Regions from separate parts of the Streptomyces spongiicola genome, predicted to be linked through region 1. Evidence: riboswitches for the same ligand, from Rfam matches in the RefSeq annotation. Region 1 holds a riboswitch; each other region holds the start of a gene.
The links. Region 1 has a riboswitch for cobalamin ahead of DDQ41_RS30095 (energy-coupling factor ABC transporter permease). Riboswitches for the same ligand answer to the same signal wherever they lie in the genome.
Positions count from the first base shown of each region.

Region 2: another riboswitch for cobalamin. It lies ahead of DDQ41_RS23140 (ribonucleoside-diphosphate reductase subunit alpha); the one in region 1 lies ahead of DDQ41_RS30095 (energy-coupling factor ABC transporter permease).
Region 3: another riboswitch for cobalamin. It lies ahead of DDQ41_RS05695 (cobalamin biosynthesis protein); the one in region 1 lies ahead of DDQ41_RS30095 (energy-coupling factor ABC transporter permease).
Region 4: another riboswitch for cobalamin. It lies ahead of DDQ41_RS12690 (hypothetical protein); the one in region 1 lies ahead of DDQ41_RS30095 (energy-coupling factor ABC transporter permease).

Region 1 is NZ_CP029254.1:6,922,461-6,927,188, forward strand. Features, by position in the region: gene cbiQ (cobalt ECF transporter T component CbiQ) at 1-675, opposite strand, end outside; gene DDQ41_RS30090 (energy-coupling factor ABC transporter substrate-binding protein) at 682-1,050, opposite strand; gene DDQ41_RS30095 (energy-coupling factor ABC transporter permease) at 1,047-1,739, opposite strand; cobalamin riboswitch at 1,769-1,988, opposite strand; gene dhaM (dihydroxyacetone kinase phosphoryl donor subunit DhaM) at 2,006-2,410, opposite strand; gene dhaL (dihydroxyacetone kinase subunit DhaL) at 2,407-3,003, opposite strand; gene dhaK (dihydroxyacetone kinase subunit DhaK) at 3,139-4,131, opposite strand; gene DDQ41_RS30115 (baeRF3 domain-containing protein) at 4,504-4,728, opposite strand, start outside.
Region 2 is NZ_CP029254.1:5,268,009-5,272,736, reverse strand. Features, by position in the region: gene DDQ41_RS23150 (carbon starvation CstA family protein) at 1-1,721, shown strand, start outside; gene DDQ41_RS23145 (YbdD/YjiX family protein) at 1,890-2,087, shown strand; cobalamin riboswitch at 2,284-2,431, shown strand; gene DDQ41_RS23140 (ribonucleoside-diphosphate reductase subunit alpha) at 2,557-4,728, shown strand, end outside.
Region 3 is NZ_CP029254.1:1,313,939-1,318,666, reverse strand. Features, by position in the region: gene DDQ41_RS05700 (aldo/keto reductase) at 1-955, shown strand, start outside; partial or broken gene DDQ41_RS05695 (cobalamin biosynthesis protein) at 1,458-1,712, opposite strand; cobalamin riboswitch at 1,744-1,905, opposite strand; gene DDQ41_RS05690 (hypothetical protein) at 2,057-2,278, opposite strand; gene DDQ41_RS05685 (inorganic phosphate transporter) at 2,291-3,649, opposite strand; gene DDQ41_RS05680 (class II aldolase/adducin family protein) at 4,386-4,728, shown strand, end outside.
Region 4 is NZ_CP029254.1:2,908,317-2,913,044, reverse strand. Features, by position in the region: gene DDQ41_RS12705 (aromatic ring-hydroxylating oxygenase subunit alpha) at 1-612, shown strand, start outside; gene DDQ41_RS12700 (IclR family transcriptional regulator) at 616-1,368, shown strand; partial or broken gene DDQ41_RS12695 (cold shock domain-containing protein) at 1,610-1,833, opposite strand; cobalamin riboswitch at 2,185-2,383, shown strand; gene DDQ41_RS12690 (hypothetical protein) at 2,424-2,813, shown strand; gene DDQ41_RS12685 (ABC transporter substrate-binding protein) at 3,153-4,145, shown strand; gene DDQ41_RS12675 (FecCD family ABC transporter permease) at 4,649-4,728, shown strand, end outside.

The DNA.
Region 1 (4,728 bases):
GCGCACGGACACCGCCGCCGGCGGCACCAGGACCCGCAGCGTCCCGTCGTAGCCCCGCCCGGCGAGCCCCGTCTGCAACCGCTGCGCCCGGTCGAAGGCGCGCACGAACGCCGTGGCGGCGAGCCCCGCGAGGGACCGCCAGGCCGCCGCCCGGGTGGTGTGGCCGAGCCGGGCGGCCTGCGCCTGGCGGATCCGGTGCACCGCGTCCAGCAGCAGGAACGCGATGCGGTACATCACGAGCGCCACGTCCACGACCGGCCCCGGCACCCCGGCCCGGGCCAGCCGGGGCAGCAGGTCGGACATCGGCGTGGTGAACGCGAACAGCAGCACCCCGAGCGAGGCCGCCGACGTCCGCAGCAGCAGCCGGGCCGCGTGCGGGGGCCCGTCGGGGGCGAGCGCCACGAAGCCGTCCGGGCCGCCCACCGCGAACAGCAGCGGAACCGCGCCCGTGACGCAGAACCCCAGCGGGATGCGCCACGCCCGCCACAGCCGCCGGGGCGCCACCCCGGCGGGCCCGAGCAGCACCGCGACCGCGGCCGCCGCCACCAGGACGGCACCCGGCCACGGCGGCAGCGCGACGGCGCAGACCGTCAGGCCCAGGCCGAGCGCCGCCTTCTCGCCCGGATGGCGGCCGCGCCAGCGGCTGCCGTGCGCCGCCGCGTCGATCGGCAGCATCGGGGACTACGCGCCCGCGCCGGCGGAATCGGCCGCACCGGCGGCGGGCGTCCGGGCGTCCCGCGCGGCCGCCACCCGGGCCCCGCCCTGCCGGCGGCCCCTGCGCAACCCGAAGTAGTACGCGAGGACACCCGCGCCCAGAGCGGCCTGGAGGGCGAACAGGGCCGACTCGACCTCCCCGGACGGCGGCTCGTACAACGGGGCGAACCAGGGCTCGTAGTCCGGGGCGATCTCCGTGATCGCGGCCTCCGCCTCACCGTCGGCGCCGGCGAAGGGCTCCTCCTTGTGGTCGCCCAGACCCAGCGCCAGCGGCAGCACGGCCAGCGCGGCCACGATCGCCAGCAGCAGTGTGTTGATCTTCGCGTTGCGGCTCATCGGACCGCGGCCTCCTTCTCCGCCCCGCCCTGGAGGAGCACCCCGAGCCGGGTCAGCTCGCCCTTGCTGGACCGCACCAGCAGCCGCATCACCAGGACGGTCAGCAGGCCCTCGCTGACCGCCAGCGGCACCTGGGTGACCGCGAAGATGCCGCCGAACTTGGCCAGGGCGCCCACCACACCGCTGCCCGGGTCGGGGAACGCCAGCGCAAGCTGCACGCTGGTGACGCAGTACGTGGACAGGTCGGCGGTGAACGCACCGGAGAACACCGCCACCATCAGCGGCGCCCCGGACCGCCGCAGCAGCACGTACACCCCGAACCCGGCCCAGGGCCCCACGACCGCCAGCGAGAAGACGTTCGCGCCGAGCGTGGTCAGGCCCCCGTGGGCCAGCAGCAGCGCCTGGAAGAGCAGGGTGATCGTGCCGAGCACCGCCATGATCGGCGGCCGGAACAGTATCGCGCCCAGTCCGGTGCCGGTCGGATGGGAGCAACTGCCCGTCACCGAAGGGATCTTGAGCGCCGACAGTACGAAGGTGAAGGCGCCGGCCGCGCCGAGCAGCAGCGTGGACTCGGGGTTCGCCCTGACCTCGCGGGTCAGCGCCCGTACGCCGTGGATCACGAAGGGGGCGGACGCGGCGGCCCAGGCGGCCGCGTGCACAGGGGGCAGATAGCCCTCGGCTATATGCATGGGTAGGGAGACCTCTCCAGCACCTCGTGGATGGACAACGCGCCCCGGCCGGTCTCCTGGCTGACGGGTCATGCCGCCCGGGCTCCGCCTTCCCGGACACCGCGGTCTCCCGCGGCCGTCCAGTGGCTTCCTCGCGGAGAGAGCCGGACTTCCCGATCACAGTGGCGAGGGCCGCACCGGTACTCCACCGGTTTCCCGTTCACCAAGGCCCTGCGACACTAGTGCGTTGACCAGGTGCATCACAAGCCGCGTACGGATGCGTACGGTCACACCTTGCGGTAGCCGTACGCCTCCTCCGCCGCCGTCACCACCGCGTCCAGATCCGCTCCGGCGGACGCCGTGACCACCGCCGCGACGGCCCCCTCGACGAACGGCGCGTCCACGAGCCTGGTGCCCTCCGGGAGTTCGTCCCCCTCGGCCAGCAGCGCCTTCACCGTCAGCACCGCGCTGCCGATGTCCACCAGCACGGCCACCCCCGCCCCCCGGTCCACCTCGCGCGCGGCGCGGGCGGTCGAGTCCGCACTGGTGCCGAGGCCGCCGTCCGCGGTGCCGCCGGCCGCCGCCACCGGCACCCCGTCGCCCGAGCCGGCCAGCCTCCGGGCGAGATCGGCGACCGCCGCGGCGACCTGCGCGCTGTGCGAGACGAGGACGATCCCCACCACACCGGTCATCGCGCGGCCTCCTCGAGGGCGCCGACCAGCAGGGCGGAGGACGCCGCCCCCGGATCCCGGTGCCCGACGCTGCGTTCGCCCAGATAGCTCGCGCGGCCCTTGCGGGCCAGCATCGGCACGGTCGCGGCCGCACCGTCCTCCGCGGCCGCGCGCGCAGCCGCGAAGGACTCGTCCAGCGCCGCCGCCGCCGGCTCCAGCGCGTCCAGCATCGTCTTGTCCCCGGCCTTCGCGCCGCCGAGCCGGGCCACCGCCGCGATCCCCGCGCGCAGCGCCTCGGCGAGCTGCGCCCGCGACACCCCGGCCTCGTCGCCGAGCGCCTTGCCGGCACGCCGCAGCAGCGTCCCGTACAGCGGCCCCGAAGCCCCGCCGACCGTGGAGATCAGCCGGCGCCCCGCCAGCGTCAGTACGGCACCCGGAGTGTCCGGCGCGTCCTTCTCCAGCGCGGCCGCCACCGCCGTGAAACCCCGCCGCATATTGGTCCCGTGGTCGGCGTCCCCGATCGCGGCGTCCAACTCGGTGAGCCGCGCGGCCTCCCGGTCCACCGCCCGCGCGAGGGCGTTCATCCAGCGGAGGAAGAACTCCGCGTCGAGCACCGCGTCTGCGTCCGCTTCTCGTGGCACGTCGGCTCCCTTGTGCACGTCGGCTCCCTTGTGCGCGTCGTCGCGGCCCGCGGACGCGGCACCGCCCTCGCCGCCCGGGCCGGGAACTCCGCCCGGGCCGGGCACGGTTCAGCGGCCCCAGCGCAGCGCGGGCGTCTCCACGGGGGCGTCCCACAGCCGCAGGATCTCCTCGTCCGCCTCGCACAGCGTCACCGAGCAGCCGGCCATGTCGAGCGAGGTGACGTAGTTCCCGACCAGGGTCCGGGCCACCGGCACACCGCGCTCGGCGAGCACCCGGTGGACCTCCGCGCCGAACCCGTACAGCTCCAGCAGCGGCGTCGCGCCCATGCCGTTGACCAGCGCCAGCACCGGACTCGACGGCCTCAGGTCGTCGAGGACCGCCTCCACGGTGAAGTCCGCGATCTCGCGCGAGGTCATCATCGGCCGCCGTTCACGGCCGGGCTCGCCGTGGATGCCGATCCCCAACTCCAGCTCGCCGGCAGGCAGGTCGAACGTCGGGGTGCCCCTGGCCGGGGTGGTGACGGCGCTGAGCGCGACACCGAAGCTGCGCGACCGCTCGTCGACCCGGCGGGCGACCGCCTCGACCCGCTCCAGCGGGGCGCCCTCCTCGGCCGCGGCGCCCGCGATCTTCTCCACGAAGAGCGTCGCGCCCGTGCCGCGCCGGCCCGCCGTGTACAGGCTGTCCCGGACGGCCACGTCGTCGTCGACGAGCACCTTGGCCACCTGGACGCCCTCGTCCTCGGCGAGCTCCTGCGCCATGTCGAAGTTCAGCACGTCGCCCGTGTAGTTCTTCACCACGAAGAGCACACCCGCCCCGCTGTCCACCGCCGCCGCGGCCCGGGCCATCTGGTCCGGCACCGGGGACGTGAACACCTCGCCGGGGCATGCCGCCGAGAGCATCCCGACCCCCACGAACCCGCCGTGCAGGGGCTCGTGCCCCGACCCGCCTCCGGACACCAGGCCCACCCTGCCCGCGACCGGGGCGTCCCCCCGGACCACGAGCCTGTTCTCCACGTCGACGTTCAGCCCGGGGTGCGCCGCGGCCAGGCCGCGCAGGCCGTCCGCGACCACCGTCTCGGGGACGTTGATGAGCATCCTCATGGGAACCTCCTGACGGGACCGGCGTCGATCGCTCCGGACGGTGTCCTCCCGGGCGGGCCGTGGCGGAACGCGCCGCACACCCTCTGCCAGTATCGGCGCAAACGGCCCGCCCGGCACCGCGCTCACGCGAAACCGCCGGCACGGTCCGCGGGTGCGGGCGGAGGTCCGCCGCGGCGCCGTGCGGCGGTCGGCCGCCGACGCGGGGCGGCTGCCGACGGGGGGCGGCTGCCGACGAGGGGCGGCCTCGCCGGCCGACCGGGAGTGTGCGGCGGGTGATCTGTGGCGCACGGCGGTGGTGCGGCGGCCGACCGGGAGCGTGCGGCGGTGGTGCGGCGGCAGACCGGGAGCGCCGGGCCGCCGTCCCGCGGGCCGTCAGTAGCGCAGGGCGCTGGCGATACCGCCCATCCCCGCGAGGGTGCCGTCCGGCACGAACCGCACGTCCGCCCCCGTGTCCAGGGACTTCTCGACGATCTCGTCCACGACGTCGACCACCGCGTCGAGGTCCCCCGGCTCGGCGGGCAGCACATGCCCGCCGGTGTCCCGCACGGTCTCCCGGTAGTTCTCCTCCACGGCCAGCAGCGCGACCCTGCCCGTCTG
Region 2 (4,728 bases), 1.7 Mb from region 1:
AGATGGCACGGGACGAGATAGGCCCCGTCGGCGGCGTCGCCGCCCTGATCGCCGTCTTCGCGATCATGATCATTCTGCTGGCGGTGCTGGCACTCGTGATCGTCAACGCCCTGGCGCACTCCCCCTGGGGTGTCTTCTCCATCGGCATGACGATCCCGATCGCCCTGTTCATGGGCGTCTACCTGCGGATCCTGCGGCCGGGCAGGGTCAGCGAGGTGTCCGTCATCGGCGTCGCGCTGCTGCTGCTCGCGATCATCGCGGGCGGCTGGGTCGCGGACTCCTCGCTCGCGGCGTTCTTCACCCTGGAGCCGGGCACCCTGGTCGTCTGGATGATGGCCTACGGGTTCCTGGCCTCCGTGCTCCCGGTCTGGCTGCTGCTGGCCCCGCGCGACTACCTCTCGACCTTCATGAAGGTCGGCACCATCGTGCTGCTGGCCCTGGGCGTCGTCATCGCGATGCCGACGCTGAAGATGCCGGCCGTCACCGAGTTCGCCGGCAACGGCCAGGGGCCGGTCTTCGCGGGCTCGCTGTTCCCGTTCGTCTTCATCACCATCGCGTGCGGCGCGCTCTCCGGATTCCACTCCCTGGTCTCCTCGGGCACCACCCCGAAGATGATCCAGAAGGAGACCCAGATCCGGATGATCGGCTACGGGGCCATGCTGACCGAGTCGTTCGTCGCGGTCATGGCGATGATCTGCGCCTGCATCCTCGACCCCGGTCTCTACTTCGCGATCAACTCCCCGTCCGGCGCCATCGGGACGACGGTCGAGTCCGCCTCCCGGGCGGTCGCCGACCTCGGCTTCACCGTCACCCCCGAGCAACTCACCCAGGCCGCCGGGGACGTCGAGGAGGCGAGCCTGCTCTCCCGCACCGGCGGTGCGCCGACCTTCGCGCTCGGCATGTCGGAGATCTTCTCCGCGGTCGTCGGCGGCGCCGGGATGAAGGCGTTCTGGTACCACTTCGCGATCATGTTCGAGGCGCTCTTCATCCTCACCACGCTCGACGCCGGCACCCGCGTGGGGCGGTTCATGCTGCAGGACTCGCTCGGCAACGTCTACCAGCCGATGAAGCGCATCAGCTGGAAGCCCGGCGTCTGGTTCGCCAGCGCGGTCGTCGTCGGCGGCTGGGGCTACTTCCTCTGGGTCGGCGTACACGACCCGCTCGGGGGCATCAACCAGCTCTTCCCGCTCTTCGGCATCGCCAACCAGCTCCTCGCGGCCGTCGCCCTCGCGGTCTGCACCACGCTGCTGGTGAAGTCCGGACGCCTCAAGTGGGCGTGGGTCACGGCCGTCCCGCTCGCCTGGGACGCCACGGTCACCCTCACCGCGAGCTGGCAGAAGGTCTTCTCCGGCGACCCGAAGGTGGGCTTCTTCTCCCAGCGCGAGAAGTACCGGGCGGGCATCGACTCCGGCGAGGTGCTGGCCCCGGCCAAGTCGATGGACGACATGCACACCATCGTCACCAACTCGACCGTCGACGGTGTGCTCTCGGCACTGTTCGCCCTCCTCATCGTGGTGGTCCTGGCGGACGCCGCCCGGGTCTGCTTCCGGGCGATCAGCAGGCCGGAGACCGTCCGGCTCGCCGAGGTCCCGTACGTCGAGTCGAAGCTCGTCGCACCCGCCGGACTGTTCGCCACGAAGGAGGAGAAGGCGGAACTCGCGGCGGTCGGCGCCGGCGCCGGCGCCCCGGACCGGGAGGCCGCCGGAAGCGGCAGGACGTGAGCACCGTGGCGCGCATGACGGGTGGGGCGGGCAGGGCGGGACGGGACGGGCGGGTACGGCGGGTATGACAGGACGGGTGGGGCGCGCATGACGGGTACGGCGGGACGGGCGGGTACGGCGGGCAGGGCGGGTACGGCGGGTACGGCGGGCAGGGCGGGTGCGGCGGTGGTGCGCGGCGTACGGCGCGCGGTGCGCTGGGTCCGCTGGTACGTGCGCGAGGTCTCGGGCGAGTCGGTGTACGACCGCTATGTGGCCCACACCCGGGCGCACGACCCCGACGCGGAGGTGATGTCCCGCCGCGAGTTCGAACGCCGCCGCACGGACGAACGGGAGGCCGACCCCCGCAAGGGATTCCGCTGCTGCTGAGCACCCGGTCCGGCCGGCCGTCCACGGGCCTCCGCGCCTCCCCCGGGGAGGGCCGGAGGCCCGTCCGCGTGCCCCTTCCCCGCACGGGACGGAGGCGGGAGACCCGTGCCCGGGCTGCCGCCCCCGCTCAGCCACGCCTGAAGCTCTGAGCGGGTCACGACACAAGATGTGGGGGGTACCTCAACTCACCCCCCCTACATGTATGCTCATCCTCGCTGTCGACGCAGGGGAATCCGGTGGGAATCCGGAACTGTCCCGCAACGGTGTACCGGTGTGCGCTGGTCCGAGACCAGGACCCGCACGCCCGGGTGAGTCCGAGAACCTGCCGGCGGTGCGCCCGGACCGTCCGGCCCGGGTGCCCAGACGTCCGGGCCTCGCGGAACAGGCCGGTGGACGCGGTCCGCCCTGCCCGGGTGTGCGTCCGTGCCCCTGCCCCGCCGGCCCCCAGCCGAGCGAGGGAGAGCACCCCGTGACCATCGCGCCGCCCGATCCTGCTTCAGCGCAGCTCGCCGACGGACCAGGCACCGCGCTTCTGCGGACCCTGACCGAACTCACCTCCGACCTGCCCGACACCGACCCCGGCCGGGTGGCCGGGGCCGCCCTCCGGGGCCGTCACGCGGGATCGGACGAGGCCGAACTGCGCGAACTGGCCACGGAGGCGGCCGCCGGCCTGATCTCCGAGGACCCGGCGTACTCCCGGCTCGCGGCACGACTGCTCACCCTCGCCATCGCCGAAGAGGCGGCCGGCCAGGGCGCCTCCGCGTTCTCCGGCTCGATCGCCGTCGGCCACCGCGAGGGGCTGATCGCGGACCGCACGGCCGTCTTCGTCCAGACGCACGCCCGGCGCCTCGACGCGCTGGTCGACCCGGGCGCCGACGACCGCTTCGGGTACTTCGGCCTGCGCACCCTCTACAGCCGCTATCTGCTCCGGCACCCGATCACCCGCAAGGTCGTCGAGACCCCGCAGTACTTCATGCTGCGCGTCGCCTGCGGTCTCGCCGAGGACGACACCCCGCGCGCGCTGGAGGAAGTGGCCTCCCTCTACGGGCTGATGAGCCGCCTCGACTACCTGCCGTCCTCCCCCACCCTCTTCAACTCCGGCACCCGGCACCCCCAGATGTCGTCCTGCTACCTGCTGGACTCCCCGCTCGACGAGCTGGACTCCATCTACCAGCGCTACCACCAGGTGGCGCGGCTCTCGAAGCACGCCGGCGGCATCGGCCTGTCGTACTCCCGGATCCGCTCCCGCGGTTCGCTCATCCGGGGCACCAACGGCCACTCCAACGGAATCGTGCCGTTCCTGCGCACACTGGACTCGTCGGTGGCCGCCGTCAACCAGGGCGGCCGGCGCAAGGGCGCGGCGTGCGTGTACCTGGAGACCTGGCACGCGGACATCGAGGAGTTCCTGGAGCTGCGCGACAACACGGGCGAGGAGGCGCGCCGCACGCACAACCTCAACCTGGCGCACTGGATCCCCGACGAGTTCATGCGCCGGGTGAACGCCGACAGCGACTGGTCGCTGTTCTCCCCCGCCGACGTACCGGAACTCGCCGACCTCTGGGGCGACGACTTCGACGCCGCGTACCGCAGGGCGGAGGCCGCCGGGCTCGCCCGCCGCACCATCCCCGCCCGCGAGCTGTACGGGCGCATGATGCGCACCCTCGCACAGACCGGCAACGGCTGGATGACCTTCAAGGACGCGTCCAACCGCACGGCCAACCAGACCGCGGAGCCCGGGACCGTCGTCCACTCCTCCAACCTGTGCACCGAGATCATCGAGGTGACCGACGACGGCGAGACCGCCGTCTGCAACCTCGGCTCGGTGAACCTCGGCGCGTTCGTCGTGCGGGACGCCGCCGACGGCGAGGAGGTGATCGACTGGGCGCGGCTGGACGACACCGTCCGCACCGCCGTGACCTTCCTCGACCGGGTCGTCGACATCAACTACTACCCGACCGAGCAGGCCGGCCGCTCCAACGCCAGGTGGCGCCCGGTGGGCCTCGGCGCGATGGGCCTCCAGGACGTCTTCTTCAAGCTGCGCCTGCCCTTCGACTCCGCCGCGGCGAAGGCCCTGTCCACGCGCATCGCCGAGCGGATCATGCTGGCCGCCTACGAGGCGTCCTGCGACCTGGCCGAGCGCCACGGTCCGCTCCCGGCCTGGGAGCGGACCCGCACCGCCCGGGGTGTGCTGCACCCCGACCACTACGACGCGCGTTTCGCCTGGCCCGAGCGCTGGGCCGCGCTGCGCGAACGGGTCGCGGACACCGGCATGCGCAACTCGCTGCTGCTCGCCATCGCGCCGACCGCCACCATCGCGTCGATCGCGGGTGTGTACGAGTGCATCGAGCCGCAGGTCTCCAACCTCTTCAAGCGCGAGACGCTGTCGGGCGAGTTCCTCCAGGTGAACTCCTACCTGGTGGACGACCTGAAGCGGCTCGGCGTGTGGGACGCGCAGACCAGGGAGGCGCTGCGCGACTCCGGCGGCTCGGTGCAGGGCCTGAACTGGATCCCGGCCGAGGTGCGGGAGCTGTACCGGACCGCCTGGGAGATCCCGCAGCGCGGCCTGATCGACATGGCCGCGGCCCGCACCCCGTTCCTCGACCAGTCGCAGTCGCTGAACCTGTTCATGGAGACGCCGACC
Region 3 (4,728 bases), 5.6 Mb from region 1:
GCAGGGGCTCGGCTGCATGGGCATGAGCGAGTTCTACGGCGACACCGACGAGGCCGCGGCACGCGACACCCTGGAGGCGGCGCTGGAGGCGGGTGTCACCCTTCTCGACACGGCCGACATGTACGGGAACGGCGCCAACGAGGAGTTCCTCAGGCCCTTCCTGGCGGCGCACCGGGGCGAGATCACCCTCGCCACGAAGTTCTCCGTCGTCCGGGACGCCGGCGACGCGTCCTTCCGGGGCATCAGCAACGACCCCGCCTACATCCGCGAGGCGGCCGAGGCGAGCCTCCGCCGGCTCGGCGTGGACGCGATCGACCTCTACTACATGCACCGTCGCGACCCCGCGGTGCCGCTGGCCGAATCCGTCGGCGCGATGGCCGAGTTGGTGCGGGCCGGCAAGGTCCGCCACCTCGGCCTCAGCGAGGTGACCGGCGCTGAACTGCGCGAGGCGCACGCCGTCCACCCCATCGCCGCACTCCAGTCGGAGTGGTCCCTGTTCAGCCGCTCCGCCGAGCGGAGCGCGGTGGGCGCCGCCGCGGCGCTGGGGGTGGCGCTGGTGCCGTACTCGCCACTCGGCCGCGGCTTCCTCACCGGCTCGTTCGCGGACGCGGCAGAGCTTCCCGGGGACGACTTCCGGCGCTACCAGCCGCGTTTCACCGGCGACGCCGCCGCGGCGAACGCGGCGCTGCTGGAGCCCGTCCGCAAGATCGCCGCCGCGCACGGTGCGACGCCCGCGCAGATAGCCCTCGCCTGGGTCCAGCGGCGGGCCGAGGTCCACGGTCTGCCGGTCGTCCCCATCCCGGGCACCCGCAGCCGCGGGCGTCTGGAGGAGAACGTCGCGGCCACGCGGATCACGCTCACACGGGACGAGCTGGCGCTGCTGGAGCCGATCGCGGAGCGGGTGGTGGGAGACAGGTACCCGGACATGTCCTCGACGTCGGACTCCCGCGAGTAGCACGCTCACGGGGCCCGGCGGCGGACCGCGCGCCCCCTGGCGGGGATCACCGGCTCCGGTGGGTCCCGTGCCCGGATCGCCTGCTCCGGCGGGGCGTTGGGCCGGGCGGGGCGCCCGCGGCCGGGTGGGGGGCACTCGGCCGGGGGAGGCCGAGAGGACGGCGAGGGGTGCCGGGAGTGCCGCGGGGATGCCGCGGGGACGCCCGGACACCCCGGGCCCGGGTCACCCCGGGCCCGGGACACCCTGGGCCCCGGAGCGCGGCGCCCCTACCGCCCGACTCGGCTCCCCACGCCAGGTCAACCGGGTGGCCGTCGCGCCGGTCCCGCTTCTCGCGGAGGATACGCGCGTGACCTTCCCGTGACCCTTCGCTTCATGGGCGTGTAACACGCCCGCCCGCTTCGTCACCGCGGCGAAACACCGTGCGGCATCGGCGGAAACCCCGGCGCGCCAACCTCGTGCCCCATAACGGGCCGACTTCCCGGGCGGCCGTGCCGGATCACCGGCGCGCGGATGCCGCGGCCAGCGCGCCCGCGGCGACCGCGGCGCCGGCGCACACCGCGGTGTGCAGTGCGCCCCAGCCGCGGTGGTCGTGCCAGAGTCCCCGTTCGACCGCGGCGGCCGCCCGGCCGAAGACCGCGACCGGGTGCCCGCGGCGTGGATCGCCGAGGAGCAGGTCGCCGGCCAGTCCGGCGGCGGCGCCGTACGCGAACGTGATGTCCGGGCGCGGCGGAGCCGGCCCTCCTGCTTCGGCAGGCATGTTCGTCCTCACTCAGGGTCCGCGCCCTGGCTCGACGTGACCGGCGGCGAGGAGTTCCTGGCTCCGGGGTGCTCCCTGGTGCTCCGCGAGGGGGAGCGCACCCGTGACAGTGGCGGGACCGCGCCGGATTCGCGCCGGCTTCCTCTTCTGCCGCCGTAAGTGGCCCCGGAAGTCCACCACGGGCCCCGAACGCCCGTCAACTCGCCCTTGACCTGCGACGGGACGGGGCGCACCGCCCCGGGGCGCGGGTGCGGGGCGCGTACACGGGTGGGGCCGGGCACACGGGTGGGGCCGGGTACACCCGGTGGGTGTGCCCGGCCCCGGTGGGAGGTCGTGCCGCGGCGTCAGACCACGATCAGGTAGATCCCGAAGGCCACCGCCGCCGCGCAGAGCGCGAAGCAGGCGTACGCGCCCGTGCGGGCGAGGCCGGCCGAGCCTCCCCGAGCGGCCGCGGCCTCCTGCTTGGAGAGGCCCGCGATGCCCAGGGTGAACAGGCCCACCAGGGCGACGGTCACGACGAGGCTCACGCCGAAGACGGAGCCCAGAGCTGCCCAGTCGATCTTCATGTCGTTCTTTCCTTACACCGTGGCGGCGGGCGCCGGAGCGGACTCGGAGGACTGGGCCGGGAAGGCGGCCTTCAGCGCCCCGGGCTCGGTCGCCGCGATCCCGGCGGCGGCGTTCGGGGTTCCGGCGGCGTTCGGGGTCTCGGCGGTGTTGGGGGTTCCGGCGGCGTCCGGCGTCTCTGACCCGGGCCCGGCCACCTGGGTCGCGGCGGCGCCGGCCGGGGGCGGGGAGACGGCCGCGATGGCGGTGGTGACGACGCCCGCGGGCGCGATCTCGTCGTCCGTGACGTTGGTGTGGTCGACCGGCTTGCGGCGCGAGATCACCCAGATGGCCCCGGAGCCCGCGACGAGCAGCACGGCCACGGCGGCGATGCCCCAGGCGCCCTGCTTGGTCAGGAACTCCGCGGCCGCGGCGACCAGGCCGGCGGCGGGCAGGGTGAGGCCCCAGGCGACGAACATCCTGGTGGCGGTGGACCAGCGGACCACACCGCCCTTGCGGCCGAGGCCCGCGCCCATCACGGCACCCGAGCAGGACTGGGTGGTGGAGAGCGAGAAGCCGAGGTTCGAGGAGGCCAGGATGACCGTCGCGGCGCTGGTCTGCGCGGCGAAGCCCTGCTGCGGCTGGAGGTCGGTCAGCCCCTTGCCCATGGTGCGGATGATGCGCCAGCCGCCGAGGTAGGTGCCGAGCGCGATCGCGACGCCGGCGGAGACGATGACCCACATCGGGGGGTTCGAGCCGGGCGCGAGGACGCCCCCGGTGACCAGGGCCAGAGTGATGACGCCCATGGTCTTCTGCGCGTCGTTGGTGCCGTGGGCGAGGGACACCAGGCCGGCGGAGGCGATCTGCCCGGCGCGGTAGCCCTTGGAGGTGGACCGGTCCTCGGTGGTGCCGCCGATCCGGTACGTCAGCCTGGTGGCGACGAGGGCCGCGAGACCGGCGACGAGCGGGGCCGCGACGGCCGGGATCAGGACCTTGGTGACGATCGTGCCGCCGTTGACGGCCGAGAACCCGGCGGACATCACGGCCGCGCCGATGAGACCGCCGAAGAGGGCGTGGGAGGAACTGGACGGGAGGCCCAGCAGCCAGGTCAGCAGGTTCCAGAGGATCGCGCCGACGAGAGCGGCGAAGATCACTTCTGGGCGGATGCCCTCCTCGTTGATGATGCCGCCCGAGATCGTCTTGGCGACCTCGACGGAGAGGAACGCGCCGACCAGGTTCAGCACGGCGGACATCGCCACTGCCGCCTTCGGTCTCATCGCACCCGTCGAGATGGTCGTCGCCATGGCGTTGGCGGTGTCGTGGAAGCCGTTCGTGAAATCGAACACGAGTGCTGTCACGACGACAATCGCGAGCAGCAGGGTGATGTGCTCCATGAACCGGGTACCCAGGCAATCGTTCGGATGGTAGTGGCGCGGGTGAACGTAGGGTCGCAGAGTGAACGGAAGGTGAACTGGGATGGGCTGCGGAGTGTCTCCAAGTGGGTTGCGGTCCCTCCGCTTGTGTTCGCGGCGGCACCCCGGAGCCCCCGGGGCGGGTGTGCGCCCCATGCGATCGCCCCGAACTGCGGGCCTGTAGCGCTCTCCGGCGGCCCTGCGGTGACCGCCACATGATCCGGCGGCGTCGCGCGGATGAACGGCGGAAGAGATTCTGGTCACTACGGACCCCGCGGCGAGTTCCGGCCGGTCGGCCGGCCCGCGGCGCCCGTGCCCGCGGGCTCGTGCCAGCGGCGCCCGTGTCCGCGGCGCCCGTGTTCTCGTGCGACATCGCTGGGATGCTGATGGCCCGCGGTGCCCGTGTCCGCGGCGCTCGTGCCAGCGGCGCCCGTGGTGGCGGTGCCCGCCGTGCCCGCGACGGCGGCGCATCCCGTTCCTCCGGTTCCCCCGGTTCCCGCGGTTCCCGCATGCGGTCTGGGCCCGCGGCTCCCGCGGTGCCGGGATGCGGTCCGGGCCCGCCGCCTCCCGCCGTGCCTGCCGTGCCTGCCGTGCCCGCACGAGGTCTGGGCCCGCGGTTCCCGCGGCGGCCCCGGCACAGCCCCCGCCGCCGCTCCCGGCGGCCCCGGCACAGCCCCCGCCGCCGCTCCCGGCGGCCCCGGCTGACAAAATCGCCCACATGACCGAACCGGAGCAGGAAGCGATATCCCGGGCCTGGTCGGACCTCGTGGCCACGGCCCGCAGAACCGTCGCGGACGGCCTCGTCGTCGGGACCTCGGGCAACGTCTCCGTACGCGTCCCCACCGGCGCCGGCGACATCGTGCTGGTCACCCCCACCGGGGTGCACTACGACCGGCTCACCGCCGCGGACGCCGTCGGCGTCCGGCTCGACGGCCGGCAGGTCCTCGGCGAACTCACGCCCACCAGCGAACTTCCGATGCACCTCGCCGTCCACCGCGCCACCGACGCGGTGGCCGTCGTCCACACCCACGCCGTGCACGCCACCGCCGTCTCCACCCTGG
Region 4 (4,728 bases), 4.0 Mb from region 1:
CTGGGCGAACTGCCCGAACTCCTCGCCGCCGGCGGCATCGACCTTCAGCGGATGCGCTTCCACCACCGCGTGTACTACACCATCGAGGCCAACTGGAAGATCGCCGTCGAGAACTACCTGGAGTGCTACCACTGCCCGGTCGCGCACCCGGGCCTCGCCGACGTACTCGACGTCAGCCCCGACGCGTACGAGTTGGAGGTGCGGCCCACCTTCGCCACCCACCACGGCATCGTGCGGGACATCCCCCGGGAGGCCGGCTACCCCGTCCAGGGCCCCGTCGTCGAGGGCCAGTACCACCTCGTCTGGCCGAGCCTGAAGGTCAACGTCAACCCCGGGCAGCCGAACCTCTCCTTCGGCCCGGTGTACCCGGCGGGCCCGGAACGCACCACCGGATACCTCGACTACTTCTTCGGCGACGACGTCGACGAGGCGTGGATCAAGGCTATGCTCGCCTTCGACGACCAGGTGGGGGCCGAGGACACCGACCTGGTGGAGTCCGTACAGCGCGGGGCCTCGTCCGGCGGGGTGGAGCGCGGCCGGCTCCTCCTCGGTTCGGAGCACACCATCTCGGCGTTCCAGCGCTTCGTGCTGGGCCGACTTCGGGAGGACTGAGAGATCAGCGAGTCACGTGATGCGGGATCGCGGACCCTCTCCCGGGGGCTCGCGATTCTGCGGCTCTTCGACGACGCACATCCGGAACTCACCCAGAGCGAGATAGCGGAGGCCCTCGACCTGCCCCTGCCGACCGTGCACCGGCTGTGCGCGACCCTCGTCGCCGAGGGCTTCCTGGCGCGCCCCGCGGGCACCCGCAGATTGCGGCTGGGCCCGCAGGTGGCCCGGATGGTCGGGCCGCTGATCGAGGGCATGGGCATGTCCGAGGCGGCGCGCGCGATCCTGCGCAGACTGGCGGAGGACACCGGGGAGACCGCGAACCTGGCCACCCTGGTCGGAAACGAGGTCGTCTACCTCGACTCCGCGCCCGGCCGCCATCTGCTCAGCCCGCGGGCCGAGCCGGGGCTGCGGGTGCCCGCGCACTGCACCGCGCTCGGCAAGTGCCTGCTCGCCCAACTGCCGGACGAGGAGGTGCTGCGACTCGTCGGGAAGGGGCCCTACGAGCGGCTGACGGATGCCACCCACACCACCTGGACCCAGCTGTCCAAGGCCCTGGACGAGGTCCGCGACGACGGCCTCTCCCGCTCGCTCGAGGAGTACGAGGTGGGGCTGGTCTCCTTCGCGGTGGCCCTGCCCGCGGCACCGGACGGCACCCTCTTCGGCATCAGCGTCTCGCTGCCGACGTCCCGGGCGGGACAGCGGCGCGAGATCGAACAGCGACTGCGCACGGCCACCGCGGTCCTGCGCCGCCGCTGACGCCCCGGCCGGCCCTGACACCCCGGGCCCGGGTGACCGCAACGGTCCCTGACACCCCGGGTCCGGGTGACCGCAACGGTCCCTGACGCCCCGGGTCCGGGTGACCGCAACGGTCCCTGACGCCCCGGGTCCGGGTGACCGCAACGGTCCCTGACACCGGGTCGGCGGCGGTCCGTTGCGGTCGTGGTCGCGGTCGCGGTCGTGGTCGCGCCGCCGCCCCGGTCGGCCCGGACCGTTGAGGTCACCCGGGCCGGGGCACGATGCCCGCCGCGCGGTAGTCGTACCCGTCCTGGCTGAAGCCGGGGGCTTCCCACCGGAGATCCACCGGCTGTCCCGGTGACAGCGTGCGGAAACCCGCCATCTCGATGCGGGAGTAGTGGCCCCGGCAGCCGCCGGGCGTCTCGCGGGAGTCGAGGACGCCCCACCCCTCTCGTCGCGCCACTCGCGGACCGTCGCGATCACCATGGGGGTACCCTACGGGCCCGGTGGGTGGCTGCCGCGTGCGGCGGGACGCCGCAGCACCGGCCTGCTTCCCTCCGGTGGGCTGCCGGCACCGACCGCACACTGCCGCGGCGGGCACCGGGCGTCGTCGTCCCGGTCCCGGTCCCGGTGTAGTCCCGGTTCCGGGCACCGGCGCGTACCGCTTCCCGACGCCGTTCCCCCGCAACGGCCCGCCGGAACCCGCCGATGCGGCCCACCGCCTCGCGACCACGGACGGGTCGCCTGTCCAGGGTGCGTGCGAGCCCTCGGCGCCGCGCGCTGCCTCTGTGCGCGGGCCGGGTGCGGCAGTTGCCCCCGGCCGGTGGACCGCGGGCGTATGACATGACGTGGTCTTCTGCCATGATGTCCGTGAAAAGGCGACGGCGGAACGAGGAAGCCGGTGTGAATCCGGCGCGGTCCCGCCACTGTGATCGGCGAGCGGATCCCGAACAGACCACTGCCCGTGTGCGGGTGGGAAGGCCGGGACGAGCACTGACCCGAGAGCCAGGAGACTCACGCGGTCGCCTCCTCGACACGACTGGGGCGGATCTCCCCGGAGAGGAGGGCTTGTCGTGATGCCCGTGGAGGTTTCCCGCGGCGGTTCGGTGCCGTGCCGGGTGGTGGTGTGCCGGGACTGCTGCTGCGGCAGCTCCAAGGTGACCGGCGTCGACCACCGTGAGCAGACCGCGCGTCTCGCTAAGGACGCCCCGGTCCGGATCACCGGCTGTCTCGACGTGTGCGATCAGGCGAACGTGATCGTGGTGCAGCCTTCGTCCGAGGGACGCGCCGCCGGCGGCCGGCCGGTCTGGTTCGGACTCGTCAACGACCCGGCCGCGACCGAGGACGTCGCCGCCTGGGTGCGGGCAGGCGGCCCCGGTGTCGCCGCGCTCACGGACATCCTCGACCTCTACGCCTTCACCCTGCCCCGGCGTGCCCGTTCAGCGCCGCTCCGCGACGCGGGCTGACCGGGCGACGCGGGCCGACCAGGCGACCCGACCTTGAGGCCGGCCCCCGGCATCGCGCGCCCGGGGGACCTCCGCCCTTCCTCAACGGGTCGGCCGGTCCACCCGGGTGAACCCGCCAACCCGGGTCGCCTCGCCTGCCCGGGTCGGCCGGTCTCCCCTGATGGGCGGGTCTGCCCGGGTCGGCCGGTCTCCCCGAATCCGCCCGCCTGACCGGTTCCGTGCTGCCTCCCGCACCCCGTCCCGCCCCGCCCCGTCCCGCCCCGCCCCGTCCCGTCTACCCGAATCCGGCCACGCTCCGGACCACCGTCCGGACCGTGCCATGGTGAGAGGACCCACACCATGCGCAAGCGTCCCGTATCCCTGCTGACGGCCATGGCCGCCGCGGCCCTGCTGGTATCCGGCTGTGGCGGGAGCGCCACCCGGGACGACGCCGCCCAGGCCGCCGGCCCCGCCGCCGAGGGCTTCCCCGTGACCGTCGCCAACTGCGGTGTGAAGACGACCTACCAGCGGCCTCCGCAGCGCGCGGTGTCGTTGAACCAGCATGCGACCGAGGTCCTGCTGGCACTGGGACTGGAGAAGTCGATGGTGGGCACGGCATACCTCGACGACAGGATCCTCCCCGAGTACCAGGAGGCGTATGACGGCATCGAGGTCATCGCGGAGCAGTACCCGTCCTTCGAGGCGCTGCTGGCGGCGGAACCGGACCTCGCCTACGGCGGCTTCGCCAGCACCTTCGACGAGAAGGAGGGCCGTGGCCGCGCCGCCCTGTCCAAGGCCGGGATCAACTCCTACCTCAACATCGAGGAGTGCCCGACCGGGCCCGTGACGATGGCCGCGATGGACCGGGAGATCCGGAACGTGGCCAGGATCTTCGGTGTGCCGGATCGGGCCGAGCAGCAGCTGAGGAAGCTCCATGGCACGCTGGAGGCGGTGGAGGACAAGCTCGCCGGGGCCAAGCCGGTGGAGGTCTTCGTCTACGACAGTGGCGACAAGACCGCCTTCACCGCGGGCGGGGCGGGCGTCGGCAACGAGATGATCAAGCGGGCCGGTGGAGTGAACCTCTTCGCCGACCTGGACAAGGCGTTCGGCGACGTGTCGTTCGAGCAGGTGGCCGAGCGCATGCCCGAGGTCGTCGTCATCTACGACTACGGTGACCAGACGGTCGAGGACAAGAAGAGGTTCCTGCTGGCGAACCCGGCACTCAAGGACGTACCCGCCATCAAGAACCGGCGGTTCGCGGTACTCCCGCTGTCGTCCACGGTCCTGGGGGTCCGGGTACCCTCCGGCGTCGAGTCCCTGGCCCGCCAGATCCACCCGGAACGCTTCAAGTGACCCGCCCGACCGACCCGACCGACCCGACCGGCGCCGCCGGTGCGACGGGCGCGGCCGTTGCGACGGGCGCGGCCGTTGCGACGGGCGTGACCGGGGTGACGGGCGTGACCGGGGTGACGGGCGTGACCGGGGTGACGGGCGTGACCGGGGTGACCGGGGTGACCGGCGCGGGCGACCCGGCCCGGGCGGACGGCGTGACCGACCCGACCGGCGCGGCCGTTGCGGCCGAGGTGACCGCTACTGCCGATGTAACTGATGCGACTTCTGTGGCCGTGGCGGCCAGGGCCGCAAAAGTGACCAGAGCCTCGGGAGCGAGGGAAGCCTCGGGAGTGACGGAAGCCTCGGGAGTGACGGAAGCCGTGGGAGCCACCGCAGCCGTCGACGCGGCCCCAGCCGTCGACGCGGCCGAGCGGACGAAAGCCGCAGCCACCGGCAGGCCGGGCGCCCGGACGGCGCCCGGGGCGGCGGCCCCTGTCCCGGGCCGCCCCGGGGTCCCCTACCCGCTGGTGCTGGCGCTGCTGGGCGCGCTCGTCGTGGTCTCGGCCACGTTCGGGATCGCGACCGGGTCCATCAGCGTCCCCGC